3 linked regions of the Teredinibacter purpureus genome follow. Each later gene encodes a partner of the first gene's protein in a complex. Links are inferred from orthologs where the notes say so. Each region holds a gene or a part of one and is shown in the gene's direction. Other genes may lie near its edges. The genes, in order: accD, accA and accB.

Evidence for each region.
Region 2: the proteins of accD (region 1) and accA are in contact, whole or in part, in a solved structure (PDB 8UXZ), measured with the Escherichia coli proteins. The link is inferred for Teredinibacter purpureus from one-to-one orthologs.
Region 3: the proteins of accD (region 1) and accB are in contact, whole or in part, in a solved structure (PDB 8UXZ), measured with the Escherichia coli proteins. The link is inferred for Teredinibacter purpureus from one-to-one orthologs.

The regions. Positions count from the first base shown.
Region 1 is NZ_CP060092.1:3,074,129-3,078,905, forward strand. What follows is about bases 1,868-4,777. They hold accD (acetyl-CoA carboxylase, carboxyltransferase subunit beta), read left to right. Parts: upstream 1,868-2,845; coding sequence 2,846-3,709; downstream 3,710-4,777. Other genes in these bases: trpB (tryptophan synthase subunit beta), read left to right, coding at 1,868-2,001; trpA (tryptophan synthase subunit alpha), read left to right, coding at 2,017-2,826; H5647_RS13555 (bifunctional folylpolyglutamate synthase/dihydrofolate synthase), read left to right, coding at 3,756-4,777. In the rest of the region: tRNA pseudouridine(38-40) synthase TruA, read left to right, coding at 1-18; H5647_RS13535 (phosphoribosylanthranilate isomerase), read left to right, coding at 150-776; more of trpB, read left to right, coding at 769-1,867.
Region 2 is NZ_CP060092.1:4,228,894-4,233,703, reverse strand. What follows is about bases 1,338-4,280. They hold accA (acetyl-CoA carboxylase carboxyl transferase subunit alpha), read left to right. Parts: upstream 1,338-2,302; coding sequence 2,303-3,259; downstream 3,260-4,280. Other genes in these bases: H5647_RS18875 (methyl-accepting chemotaxis protein), read left to right, coding at 3,442-4,280; dnaE (DNA polymerase III subunit alpha), read left to right, coding at 1,338-2,092. Also shown: more of dnaE, read left to right, coding at 1-1,337; more of H5647_RS18875, read left to right, coding at 4,281-4,810. UniProt on the Escherichia coli protein: Component of the acetyl coenzyme A carboxylase (ACC) complex. First, biotin carboxylase catalyzes the carboxylation of biotin on its carrier protein (BCCP) and then the CO(2) group is transferred by the carboxyltransferase to acetyl-CoA to form malonyl-CoA.
Region 3 is NZ_CP060092.1:2,204,196-2,208,823, reverse strand. What follows is about bases 570-3,330. They hold accB (acetyl-CoA carboxylase biotin carboxyl carrier protein), read left to right. Parts: upstream 570-1,602; coding sequence 1,603-2,058; downstream 2,059-3,330. Other genes in these bases: accC (acetyl-CoA carboxylase biotin carboxylase subunit), read left to right, coding at 2,082-3,330; aroQ (type II 3-dehydroquinate dehydratase), read left to right, coding at 1,103-1,546; H5647_RS09560 (protein-disulfide reductase DsbD family protein), read left to right, coding at 570-841. Also shown: more of H5647_RS09560, read left to right, coding at 1-569; more of accC, read left to right, coding at 3,331-3,422; prmA (50S ribosomal protein L11 methyltransferase), read left to right, coding at 3,495-4,394; H5647_RS09535 (DUF3426 domain-containing protein), read left to right, coding at 4,599-4,628. UniProt on the Escherichia coli protein: This protein is a component of the acetyl coenzyme A carboxylase complex; first, biotin carboxylase catalyzes the carboxylation of the carrier protein and then the transcarboxylase transfers the carboxyl group to form malonyl-CoA.

The DNA.
Region 1 (4,777 bases):
CCCAAGCTAGAACGCTGAACTTATTCGTCGTTAACAGCAAACCAGATTTATCAATTCTCTCCAAAGTGCTTGGTTTTCTGGTACCATTTCGCGTTTTTTAGGTATTTGAATTCTCTGGAGAGACTTACACAGAGGAACGAGGAATCAGTGTGCGTATAAAAGTGTGTGGTATTACGAACGTAAGCGATGCGCGTGTAGCGGTAGAAGCCGGTGTAGATGCCATCGGCTTAGTCTTCTATGAACCCAGCCCTCGTAATATTGCCGATTTAGACGTTGCACAAGAAATAGCGTTGTCAGTTGGTCCTTTCGTGACGGTTGTTGCATTGTTTGTGAATCCTACAGTTGCATTTGTTCAACGCATACTTAAAAACGTACCTCTACATATTTTACAATTCCATGGTGATGAAGAAGCTGAGTTTTGTAAGCAATTTAATCGTCCATATATGAAAGCGCTGCGTATGAAAGAGGGCGTAGATGTTAATGCCCAGGTGGCACAATACCCGTGCGCAACCGGTATATTGTTAGATGCTTATAAGAAAGGGGTGCCCGGCGGTACAGGGGAAACCTTTGATTGGGCGCGAGTACCTGAGAAACCTTTAGCACCAATAGTTTTGGCTGGTGGCTTAACGCCAAACAATATTGCAAAGGCGGTGTTGTCCGTAGGTGTTTATGGTGTAGACGTAAGTGGCGGGGTTGAGTTGTCACCCGGCGTAAAAGATAAAAACAAAATTAAAGCGTTTGTAGATAATGCGAAGGTGGAGCGATTAAGTGAGTAGTAAAGTGGATAGTGATAGCGCAAAAATTGATTATTCAGCAGTCCCAGACGACAACGGACATTTCGGCATATTTGGCGGCAAATTTGTATCAGAAACACTGATGCATGCGTTGGATGACTTGGATTCACTCTATAAACGCGTAAAAGATACTCCAGAGTTCCAGCAGGAATTTGACTACGATCTAGCGCACTATGTTGGTCGCCCGTCACCGTTGTATTTTGCAGAGCAATTAACGAAAGCGGTCGGTGGCGCGAAGATCTACCTTAAGCGCGAAGATTTGAATCACACGGGCGCGCACAAGGTTAATAATACAATCGGTCAAGCTTTGTTAGCTAAATATACCGGTAAAACTCGCGTAATTGCGGAAACCGGTGCGGGACAGCACGGTGTGGCGACCGCAACGGTAGCTGCTCGCTTGGGCTTGAAATGCGTAGTGTATATGGGCGCGGAAGATGTCCAGCGCCAGGCGCTGAATGTCTACCGCATGAAATTATTAGGTGCGGAAGTGGTTCCTGTCACGTCAGGGTCTAAGACACTCAAAGATGCTATGAATGAGGCGATGCGAGATTGGGTTACCAATGTCGACGATACGTTTTATATTATTGGAACAGTCGCCGGGCCTCATCCTTACCCACAATTAGTTCGTGATTTTCAGTGTGTGATCGGTCGTGAAGCACGGCAGCAAAGTTTGACGCAAACGGGCAAACTACCCGATGCCTTGGTGGCTTGCGTGGGTGGAGGATCAAATGCAATTGGCTTGTTCCACCCTTTTCTTGAAGATGAAAGCGTCAAAATGTACGGCGTAGAAGCTGGTGGTTTAGGGGTTGAAACAGGTAAGCATGCCGCTCCATTAAACGATGGTATCCCTGGCATTTTACACGGTAATCGCACGTATCTAATGGAAGATGAAAACGGTCAGATTATTGAAACCCATTCGGTTTCAGCAGGGTTGGATTACCCTGGTGTAGGGCCTGAACATTCGTGGTTGAAGGATATTGGCCGCGTTGACTACGTGGCTATCAATGATGATGAGGCGATGAATGCTTTCCGCCGATTAACGAAAGTAGAAGGTATAATGCCCGCGTTGGAGTCAAGTCATGCCGTTGCATATGCAGAAAAACTCGCGAAGAAAATGGATAAAGACGAAATGATTATTGTTAATCTTTCGGGGCGAGGCGATAAAGATATTCTCACCGTTGCGGAAATCGACGGCATTACATTATAAGAGCGAGGAGCCTTAGTGAATAGAATTACAGTACGCCTGTCTGCCTGTAAAGCAGAAGGGAAAAAAGCGCTGGTTAGTTATATCGTTCACGGTGACCCTGTTGCTGATGCAACGTTACCCGCTATGCATGCTCTAGTTAAAAGTGGTACCGATATTATCGAGTTGGGTGTGCCTTTTTCCGACCCTATGGCTGAGGGGCCGGTGATACAGAAAGGGCATGAGCGAGCACTGGCCAATGGCGCTAGCCTTACCAGCGCCATCAAGTTAGTGAGAGAATTTCGTAGCACAAACAGTGATACACCGGTTGTGCTTATGGGTTACGCCAATCCAATCGAGCGCATGGGTTATAGCGTGTTAGCAAAAACCGCATCTGAAGCCGGAGTTGATGGCGTATTGACGGTTGACTTGCCTCCAGAAGAGGCGGGCCCATTCACTGAAGAGCTCAAATCTGTGGGTATGGAGAATATATTCCTCATTGCCCCTACTACTACCGAAAAACGTGTTCAGCAAATTACGAGTCTTGCCGGTGGTTTTATTTATTACGTGTCATTAAAAGGCGTAACTGGTGCAGGCCATTTAGACATTCAGTCAGTTGAAGATAAATTGCAATTGATACGAACCCATACTAAGTTGCCCGTGTTAGTGGGGTTTGGGATAAAAGATAAAATAACGGCCAAAGCTATTGGTGCAGTTGCAGATGGCGTTGTTGTAGGCAGCGTTTATGTAGAGGCTATGGGAGGAGCCTCACAACAGAGTGTCAGTGAGATATGCGATACTCTTTCAGCAATTGTTCAACCCATTCGTCAAGGATTGGACGAGCTATAACCTTTGAGAATTTTGAGTTATGAGTTGGCTAGAAAAAATTGTATCGTCAAGTGTTCGTTCTTCTGCTTCGCGTAGTGCTAGTAAAGTACCAGAAGGGTTGTGGAAAAAGTGTACAAAATGTTCCGCTGTTTTGTACCGTCCCGAACTGGAAAAAAACCTAGACGTATGTCCTAAATGTGATCATCACATGCGCATAGGTGCACGTCGTCGGTTGGATATTTTTTTAGATGAAGAGGGTAGGGAGGAACTCGCGACAGAGGTGTTACCTGTCGATAGGTTAAAGTTTAAAGATGTTAAAAAATACCGTGATCGTTTGACGACGGCTCAGAAGAATACGGGTGAAAAAGATGCGCTCGTGGCGATGAAGGGCACGTTAACGTCTATGCCAGTGGTTGCTAGCGCTTTTGAATTCGCGTTTCATGGCGGTTCTATGGGCTATGCTGTTGGTGAAAAATTCACTCGGGCTGCGCAGGTTGCATTAGAAGAGCGTATTCCTTACATTTGTTTTTCTGCAACGGGTGGTGCACGCATGCAGGAAGCCTTAATTTCTCTTATGCAAATGGCAAAAACCAGCGCTGTGATCGAGAAGTTAAAGATGGAGGGTATTCCCTTTATTTCAGTTATGACCGATCCGGTTTATGGTGGGGTATCGGCTAGCTTAGCGTTGTTAGGAGACATAAATGCAGCTGAGCCCGGAGCGAGAGCGGGCTTTGCAGGCCCTGCTATTATCGAGCAAACTATTCGTCAGAAATTACCGAAAGGTTTTCAGCGGAGCGAATTTTTGTTAGAGCACGGCGCGATAGATATGATTTTACATCGTAATCAAATGCGCGATCGCTTAGGCTCCATTCTGGCTAAATTGACACATCAGTCAGCGTGTTAACGTGGGCCGAGATCTTGTCCAATTGACCGTAACAATGTGATTCTGTGTGAATTCACAATCTCAGCATAATCCAGATTCTGTACCACGTTATTCAACCCTAGCGGATTGGCTAGCGTGGATGGAGTCTTTGCATCCCTCGGAAATTGATTTAGGATTGGTTCGAATCTCTGACGTAGCCAAGCGGCTCGGTTTTGCTTCGTTAGTGGGAGAGGGGCCGCGTACGGGCAACGGGCTAAAAATAGTCACGGTTGCGGGTACTAACGGCAAAGGGTCCTGCGTTTTTGCCATGGAGTCGTTACTTCGTGCAGAAAATAAAACCGTTGGTAGTTTTTGTTCTCCGCATTTTCTTTATTACAATGAAAGAATAAAGGTGAACGGCGTAGCCGTAGCCGATGACGTAATATGTTCAGCGTTTTCTGCGATAGATAAAGCTAGGCAAGATACAAGTTTGACCTATTTTGAATTTGGCGCTCTAGCGGCGATATTAATCTTCTGGGAATCTAACCTGGATTATTGGCTGCTAGAAGTCGGGCTTGGTGGGCGTTTAGATGCGGTTAATATTCTAACGCCGGATATTGCAGTCGTGACATCAATTGCCTTAGATCATGAAAAATGGTTGGGGAATACCAGAGAGGCGATTGCGTTAGAAAAAGCGGGAATATTACGAGAGGGGATTCCGTTTGTTTGTTCGGAGCTAGACGCTCCACGCTCCTTGCTTGATCGAGCTAAGCATTACAACGTGCGTCTGTTCCAATTGGGTGATCATTTCAGGGTTTCGAAAAACCACCATACTTCTATCGAGTTGTATGTGAGTGGTAACAGTGAGCCTATAACTGTCGAAGAGCCGCTTTTACCACTTCCAAGTATGGCGGCCGCATGCCAAGTGGTAGGGCTGCTGGGTTACCCATTAACGGATAGTGCTGGGCAATGTCTTTCTGGTCTCACGCTGACCGGGCGTTTTAGTCGTCACGCGCGGGCGGCGGGTAAAGGGTTGATTCTTGATGTTGCTCATAACCCAGCCGCAACGACCCTACTATCGGCTCGCTTAAACCAATATTTTGGCAGAGA
Region 2 (4,810 bases), 1.2 Mb from region 1 along the record:
GACGCTTACCAAAGCGTATGAACAAGAAGACATTTTACAGGAATTTTTAAAAAACGACGGTGATGGACAAGAAATTTGGGATGTCGCCTTACAGCTAGAAGGCGTTACTCGAAACGTTGGTAAACATGCGGGTGGTGTGGTGATAGCACCAACGAAGCTCGTTGATTTTGCACCCTTATACTGTGACGAAACCGGTAGCGGTTTGGTTACCCAGTTTGACAAAAATGACGTAGAAGATGCGGGCCTTGTTAAGTTCGACTTCCTTGGCTTACGCACGCTCACGATTATTGACTGGGCGATAAAAATGATTGATTGCCGCCGAGAGACCCTTGGTGAGCTGCCGCTGGATATCACCACCATACCGCTCGACGACGCCCAGACATTCGCCATGCTCAAGCGCGCGGAGACTACCGCTGTATTCCAGTTAGAATCACGCGGCATGAAAGATCTTATTAAGCGGTTACAACCCGATACCCTCGAAGAAATGATCGCACTTGTGGCGCTGTTTCGTCCCGGCCCCTTGCAGTCTGGCATGGTTGACGATTTTATTAATCGTAAGCACGGCCGCGCAAAAGTGGCTTACCCCGATGCCACCTATCAGCATGACAGCCTTAAGCCAATTTTAGAGCCGACTTATGGCGTTATCGTGTATCAAGAACAAGTGATGCAAATTGCCCAAGTGCTCGCCGGTTATAGTCTTGGTGGTGCAGATTTACTGCGTCGTGCAATGGGTAAAAAGAAGCCAGAGGAAATGGCCAAACAGCGCGAAAGTTTTGAGAACGGCGCCAAGAGTTTGGGTATTGATCCAACGCTAGCGATTAAAATTTTCGACCTTGTTGAGAAGTTTGCGGGTTACGGATTTAACAAATCGCATTCGGCAGCATATGCTTTGGTGTCTTATCAAACGGCGTGGCTAAAAGCGCATTACCCTGCACATTTTATGGCTGCCACCATGTCGTCGGATATGGACAAAACTGACAAGGTTGTGACCTTCATTGAAGAATGCCGCAACATGAAAATGCCGTTATTGCCGCCGGACGTCAATAATGGAGAATTTCAGTTTACGGTCGATGACGACGACAATATTATTTATGGTTTAGGCGCGATAAAAGGCTTAGGAGAAGGCCCTGTCGAGAATATTATAGACGCTCGAGCAAATGGCCCGTTCACAGATTTATTTGATTTTTGCGCTCGAGTAGACGGGCGTAAAGTTAACAAGCGAGCCCTTGAAGCCTTAGTGCGCAGTGGCGCTTTCGACAAAATTGGCCCAGGTCTGGATATCGATTACGACCGAGCCGTTATGTATGTTGCCATAGCGGAGGCGGTTAAAGCTGCAGAACAAAAATCGGCCAATGCCAGTGCTGGGATGAGTGACCTATTCGGAGAGGTCGTGCCAAGTGGCGATGACAACAAGTCAGTTTATCAAGATTTTCACCGTGTGCGTCGCTGGAGTATTAAAGACCGCCTAAACGGCGAAAAAGAAACCCTCGGCCTATACCTTACTGGTCACCCTATTGATGAATACGAGCAAGAACTGTCTAACTTTGTATCCTCCCGTATCGCACAGTTAAAAGGGGATAAAGGCAAACAAACAGTGGCTGGGTTAGTCGTTGCGTTTCGGGTTATGAAAACCAAACGTGGTGATACCATGGCGTTCATTACTTTAGACGATAGAACCGGTCGTTTAGAGATCGCTGTATTTGCAGACACCTACAACGAATATAGGGACAAACTGGTTAAAGACGCAATGCTGGTCGTCGAAGGACAGGTTAGCAATGACGACTACAGCGGCGGTTTAAAAATGCGAGCAGACAAAGTGTCTGACCTAACCGATGCTCGTCAGGCCTGTGTACGGGCAATAAAGTTGGCATTTAACAGTGAAAGTCTACCGCTGAACTACGCCCAGCAGCTGCAAAAAGTATTGGCAGGGCATAGAAAGGGTGCGTGTACTTTGTGGGTCGAATACCAAAAGGCTAGCTTGGGTGCACGCTATACTCTGGCCGATTGTTGGTCTGTAGCGCCAACGGACGAGTTAATGGAGGATTTACGGATACTCTATGGGCATAGCAATGTAGAGCTCGTGTACCATTAAAATACCGATTAACGAATGAGCGAAATCGATAATGGGTTTATCAGTGCGTGATTTAGGGCACACGCATAGTTAATAAACCGCTGCAATTAGACTTTATGATCACGGCAAACAGGTGGTAAACTTGCCCACCTTTAATGACAGACCCGCCCGTTTAGAAGGGCTTTCTGCACGTTTTCCGCTCAATTTAGCTGCAAAGGTCGAACAGTAACCATGAATTTAAATTATCTCGATTTCGAACAACCGATTGCCGTTCTCGAAGGCAAAATTGAAGAGCTTCAATTGGTCGGAACAGATAACGATTTGAACATTGGCGAAGAGATAGGCCGATTACGTGAAGAAAGCACTAAGCTAACAGAGCGTATCTACTCTAATCTTACACCATGGCAAATTGTTCAAGTCGCTCGACACCCTCAACGTCCCTACACTGCCGACTACATCCCGCGTATTTTTGATGATTGGGATGAACTACACGGCGATCGTCATTTCGGTGACGACAAAGCCATTATTTCAGGTATAGGCCGTTTAAACGGCAAGCCCGTAATGGTCATCGGTGAAGAAAAGGGACGCTCTGTTAAAGATAAAGTCATGCGTAACTTCGGTATGCCCAAGCCCGAAGGTTACCGTAAAGCTCTACGATTAATGGAAATGGCCGAGCGTTTCAAGCTTCCAGTCTTAACCCTTATCGACACACCAGGCGCTTACCCTGGCATTGATAGTGAAGAGCGTGGTATTAGTGAATCCATTGCTCAAAACTTGGCTGTAATGTCGCGTTTGCGTACACCGATTATTTGTACTGTTATCGGCGAAGGCTCGTCTGGTGGTGCGCTTGCGATTGGCGTGGGTGATCATCTCAACATGCTGCAATATTCAACTTACTTCGTAATCTCGCCAGAAGGGTGTGCGAATATTATTTGGAAAACAGTTGAAAAAGCTCCTCTTGCCGCTGAAGCAATGGGTGTTACATCCAGTATTTTACAAGATTTAGGCATTATTGATGAGACAATCGAAGAGCCCCTAGGTGGCGCTCATCGCGATATGGACCTCATGGCCGAGCGTTTAAAAGAACGGTTATCCGAACAGTTGGACCAGTTACAATCCGAAAATATAGACACCCTGCTCGATCGTCGTTATGAGCGCCTAATGTCTTACGGCAACGTAAAAGACTAAGCGATTAAACCGCTTCCTCTGATAATCGGCGCCCAAATCAGCCATTTGAGCGCCGAAACTCCATGTACTCGTTCTCCCCTTCTTCGCTGAGAATTGTTCACCGCGCACAATTGATCTCTAAAACGGACGATTCCCTTATTTCGCCTATACTCATCCTGAAAGAAACCTTCAGGGAGTAACTAATGCTTCAACTTAGTTTGCGGGCCAAAGTAATGTTACTTGGCGTTGTGAGTGTCGGAATTGTGGGATTGGTGTCCGTTATCACCTTTACCATTCTCAGTGTTCAAACGGATGATTATCGAGCCATGCTTGAGGAAGAGGTGACGGCCTCTTTCCTTATGGATCGCACAGCACTGAATTACAAGCGTCAAGTACAAGAGTGGAAGAATGTGCTTATTCGTGGGCACACTAAAAACGACTTGGATAAGTACTGGTCTCGTTTTCAGGGGCTACAAACCGAAATCCAGTCGTTTGCCTCCGAAATTTTGCGTAAAGATTTGCCCACAGACGCGCAGCGAATGGTCGAAGAGTTTAAGCGTGAGCATGGGGCCATCTACTCAACGTACACCAGCGCTTATGGCACATTCGTTAGCTCGGGCCATGATTATAAAACCGCCGACTCCAGTGTGCGAGGGCTTGACCGCAAGCCCACCGAAAACTTGGAAGAGGCCGCCAATATTATGGAAGGTTTAGCTCAAGAGCATTCCAGTGCACTGAAATCTCAAGTGGCGAGCGCCATTACCACCAGTATTGTAATTGTCTTTATCGCCGTACTCATTGTGGGCTTTGGTGCGCATATGATTGGTCATCAACAAATATCAAAACCGATAGGTATGATGACCACAAATCTACGCCGTTTAGCCAACGGAGACTTTAAGTTTGAGGTTGATCGATTGTCGGAAGATGAGCTTGGTGAAATGGCTCGCTCTATCGACGGGCTGAGACAGAAGCTAGTGGCGAGTACAGACGATATTTATATCGTTATGCAAGAGCTGGAACGTACGGATACACACTTATCACAAGTGTCACAAGCCATTCAGCGCGGCACGCAAGATCAATATGCGAGAACGGATCATGCTGCTTCCGCAATGACTGAAATGGCCTCTACGGCGAAAGAAGTCGCAACGCATGCTGCTGAGGCGTCGTCTGCTTCAAGTGATGCCGATGAGGCCGCCGTGAGTGGTGAACGTGTCATGAATTCAGCCATTACCACAATGAGCCGCATGAAAGACCATATCTCCAGTACAACTGACGTGATTCTTAGCTTAGAGCGCGACACGACCGAGGTTGGCAAAGTGTTAGATGTTATTCGCGGCATCGCAGAGCAGACAAATTTACTCGCGCTTAACGCCGCCATCGAAGCCGCGCGCGCAGGTGAGCAGGGGAGAGGCTTCGCAGTAGTGGCCGACGAGGTGCGAACACTCGCTCAGCGTACCCAGGAATCTACGGCAGAAATTCACCAAATGATTGAAAGCGTTCAAAATGGCGCGCAGGAAGCGGTGAAGGCGATAGAGACTGGGGGAGAGCAATCGCAAGAAAGTATGAATAGAG
Region 3 (4,628 bases), 870 kb from region 1 along the record:
CGCATCCTTTTTTACCGGCGTGCTAGCCGCAGTGGTTGCGAGCCCCTGCACCGCTCCCTTTATGGCCACAGCATTAGGCGTGGCACTAACGCAATCCGTTCCCGTTGCACTTCTTATTTTTGCCACTCTTGGTTTTGGCATGGCGCTTCCCTTTCTCGCACTTAGCTATAGCCCCAAGCTCGCCAACTACCTGCCGCAGCCCGGCGCATGGATGGACATTCTCAAGCAAGTACTCGCCTTCCCCTTACTGGCAACCGCCATTTGGCTTCTATGGGTGCTAGGCCATCAAGTGGGCAGTAGCGGTATAGCGCTAATACTTTCTAGCGCCCTACTCATCTGTTTTGCCCTCTGGTTAACGCGTTTTTCCCCCGGCTCAACCGCTTACAAACTGCTGTTACGGGTACTCATCGTAGCCAGCCTGTTTACCGCGGCACAAACCACCTGGGGTGTACGCCATTTGCAGGCAACACAAACGACAGCTCATTCCACTCAATGGACCCCTTTCAGCCTTGCAGGCCTGGAACAACTGAGAGCCGAAGGTAAACCCGTATTTGTAAACTTCACCGCAGATTGGTGCATAACCTGCAAAGTTAATGAGCGCGTCGCCTTTCACTCCGATACCTTCTTCAATGCCGCACAACAACAAAACATCACCCTGATGAAAGCCGATTGGACCAATCCCAATGACGAGATAGCAACCGCTCTCAAACGCTACAATCGTAGTGGTATCCCCCTTTACCTTATGTTTCCGGCAAAAATAGGCAGCGAACCGGCCATTTTGCCTCAATTCTTAACCCCTTCCATTCTTAACGATGCATTTAATAAAGCCTTAAGCAATTGAGTAATAACTAAGCTTTTTTTCATGATCTTCGTTAATTATGGAGATATCTGCGCTGAAAGTGAGCAAGTTCTCATCTTACGATAGACATCCCGCGCCAATTTAGGCAAAATCCCTCCAGCTACGCGAATGTGTGCTTGTTAGCCGCTGTGTATTACAATATCGGCACAATTCGCAGCATTTTCGAACCAGACTTCATAGACGACAAAATTTTGACGACAAACACGTTAAATTCTCTCATTGCGCAACTTGGTGGACAAACCCATGGCAACAATATTGGTTCTTCATGGCCCCAACCTCAATCTTTTAGGCACTCGCGAACCAGACGTTTATGGCAGCACCACCCTCGCCGATATCAACCAGCACCTCACCACGCTGTGCATTGAAAAAGGCCACCATCTACACGCTTTGCAGAGTAACGCCGAATATGAACTGATCGATCGTATTCACGACGCGCAAAACGAGGGCGTCGATTTTATTGTTATCAATCCAGCGGCCTTTACCCACACGAGCGTCGCCCTTCGCGACGCACTAGCCGCAGTGCGCATTCCTTTTGTTGAGTGCCACCTATCCAACGTATTTAACCGCGAACCGTTTCGCCATCATTCCTATTTTTCAGATTTGGCCAACGGTGTTATTTGCGGCTTCGGAGCACAAAGCTACGAACTGGCCCTTCAGGCCGCTTTTTCACACTTGGAAAACACTTAAATATGTTCCAAGTAATTAACCCTATCAATTAACGCGCTTGTTACAGAGAGGCCCTTATGGACATCCGCAAAATCAAGAAACTGATTGAACTGTTAGAAGAATCCAACGTAGAAGAGTTAGAAATTAAAGAAGGCGAAGAATCTGTTCGCATTAGCCGAGGCTCAAATAACGCCCCAGTACCAATGCAACCGATGTACCAACAAGCGCCAATGGCAGCTGCTCCACCCGCTGCTGCGCCAGCTCCAGCGCCTGCCCCCGTAGCCGTTCCAGAAGCCACCGGCCACCAAGTGCTCTCCCCCATGGTTGGCACCTTCTACCGTTCACCAAGCCCCGGTTCCCCTTCGTTTATGGAGATAGGCCAATCGGTTAAAACGGGTGATGTTATTTGTATCGTAGAAGCGATGAAAATGATGAACCAGATCGAAGCAGACAAGTCTGGCGTAATCGAAGCCATTTTAGTTGAAGATGGAGAACCGGTAGAGTTCGACCAGCCTTTATTGGTTATCGCTTAATACGCAATTAGAGGGTAAACACTATGTTTAACAAGGTCCTCATTGCCAACAGAGGCGAAATTGCGCTGCGTATTTTACGTGCATGTCGCGAATTGGATATCACCACCGTCGCGGTTTACTCAAAAGCCGACCGCGACCTTAAACACGTACGCCTAGCAGACGAATCCGTTTGTATTGGCCCAAACTCGTCAACGGAAAGCTACCTTAATATTCCCGCCATTATCTCGGCGATGGAAGTGACAGACGCTATAGCGGTTCACCCCGGCTATGGATTTCTGGCCGAAAATGCCGATTTTGCCGAACAAGTCCAAAAAAGTGGTTTTGTCTTTATCGGCCCAGACCCCGAAACCATTCGCATAATGGGCGACAAGGTGGCGGCTATTCGAGCGATGAAAGAAGCCGGCGTTCCCACCGTACCCGGCTCAGATGGCCCGCTGCCAGACGATGCCGAAGCTTGCATTATGATGGGACGCAAAATTGGCTTCCCGGTCATTATTAAAGCCGCTGCAGGTGGTGGTGGTCGCGGCATGCGTGTTGTTCACACAGAAGCCAGCTTGTGGAATTCTATTCAGGTGACGAAAACCGAAGCCAAATCATCATTTGGCGACGATACCGTCTACATGGAAAAGTTTCTGCAAAACCCTCGTCACGTCGAAGTACAAATTATCTCCGATGGTCAAGGCAATACCGTGCACCTGTATGACCGCGACTGCTCAATGCAGCGACGTCACCAGAAAGTTATTGAAGAAGCACCGGCACCGGGTATCAACGAAGAGGCACGACAAGCGGTATTCGATTCATGCGTAAAAGCCTGTAACGATATTGGCTACAAAGGCGCAGGCACATTTGAGTTCTTATACGAAGACGGCGGGTTCTATTTCATTGAAATGAATACGCGCATTCAGGTCGAACACCCCGTATCAGAAATGATCACCGGCGTAGACCTTATTAAAGAACAAATTCGTGTGTGTGCTGGCGAGAAACTCAGCCTTCGTCAAGAAGACATCAAAGCAACAGGCCACGCCATTGAATGTCGCATTAATGCCGAAGACGCAAAAACATTTATGCCATCGCCAGGGCTGGTTGATAACTTCCATCCGCCCGGCGGGCTAGGCGTTCGCGTAGATTCCCACCTATACAGTGGCTACACCGTTCCACCGTATTACGACTCCATGATTGCCAAAATAATTACGCACGCCGAAGATCGTCGCAGCGCATTACGACGCATGGAAGGCGCGCTGGACGAACTGGTTATTAGTGGCATTCGCACCAACACCGACCTACATAAAGACCTTGTCCGTGACGAAGCCTTTATTGAAGGCGGTGTAAACATTCACTACCTCGAGAAAAAGCTGGGTCTATAACCTGCGTTTTTTACCGTCCTTTAAACACCGCAGCCCTCTATGCTGCGGTGTTTTTAATTGAGGAAAACCAAAATGCCTTGGTTGCAATTGCGTATCCAAAGCGCTCGCGAGCGCGCACCCCTGTTAGAAACCACCCTACTCGAAAACGGCTCTCTCGCCGTGACATTCGAAGACAATGCCGACCAGCCAATATTTGAACCCGCATTGGGCGAAACACCACTCTGGCACGAAACTCGAATTACAGGGTTATTTGAGGCCGACATTGATACAGCTGATATCGGCGAAAAGGTGAGCGCTTACTTTTTTCAGGAAACGGGCGAAACATTAACGACCATCAACTGGCACCTTTTAGAAGACAAAGACTGGGAACGGGAATGGATGAGCCACTATCACCCGATACAGTGTGCCGACAACCTTTGGATTTGCCCGAGCTGGACGCCCCCGCCCGACCAAAATGCCGTCAACCTCATGCTCGACCCCGGCCTAGCCTTTGGTACGGGCACGCACCCTACAACTTTTTTGTGCCTGCAATGGCTCGCCGAACAAAATATTGAGTGTAAAACCGCCATCGATTACGGCTGCGGCTCCGGCATACTTGGCATTGCCGCATTACTCTTGGGCGCCTCCCACGTAACCGGAACCGATATCGACCCGCAAGCTTTACTCGCAACACGCGACAATGCCGCACGCAATGCACTGGAACCCGAACGCTTTCCTGTGTTTTTCCCGGCTAACTGCCCAACAGACACTGTCGATGTTGTTCTAGCCAATATACTCGCTGGCCCGCTAGTAGAATTAGCGCCCACATTGTGCGCACTTCTAAAACCTGGAGGCAAACTATGCTTATCCGGCGTACTTAACACTCAGCGTGACGCTATCGTTCAAGCTTACGAAACCGCTATAGAGATCGACGAGATTCGAGTAAAAGACGAGTGGATTTGCATAACAGGCACTGCCCGCTCCTCAAAGTAAGCTTGCGCGAACAAAATAAAGTGATTTATACGCCATTTGACTCACAAATGCTTGCTATCCCAATTTACGCTTGAGCAACTTGCGTATAAACTGCACATAAAGTGAGAATTGATAACGCATTAGCGGCTAAACTTAATGAAGATTCTAGAACGTTAGCCGCGCGACCGCGCAGAAACACACTGCTAGAGAAGAGCCACACCAAGAATGACAGACACGATAACCCGCTGTCCCAAA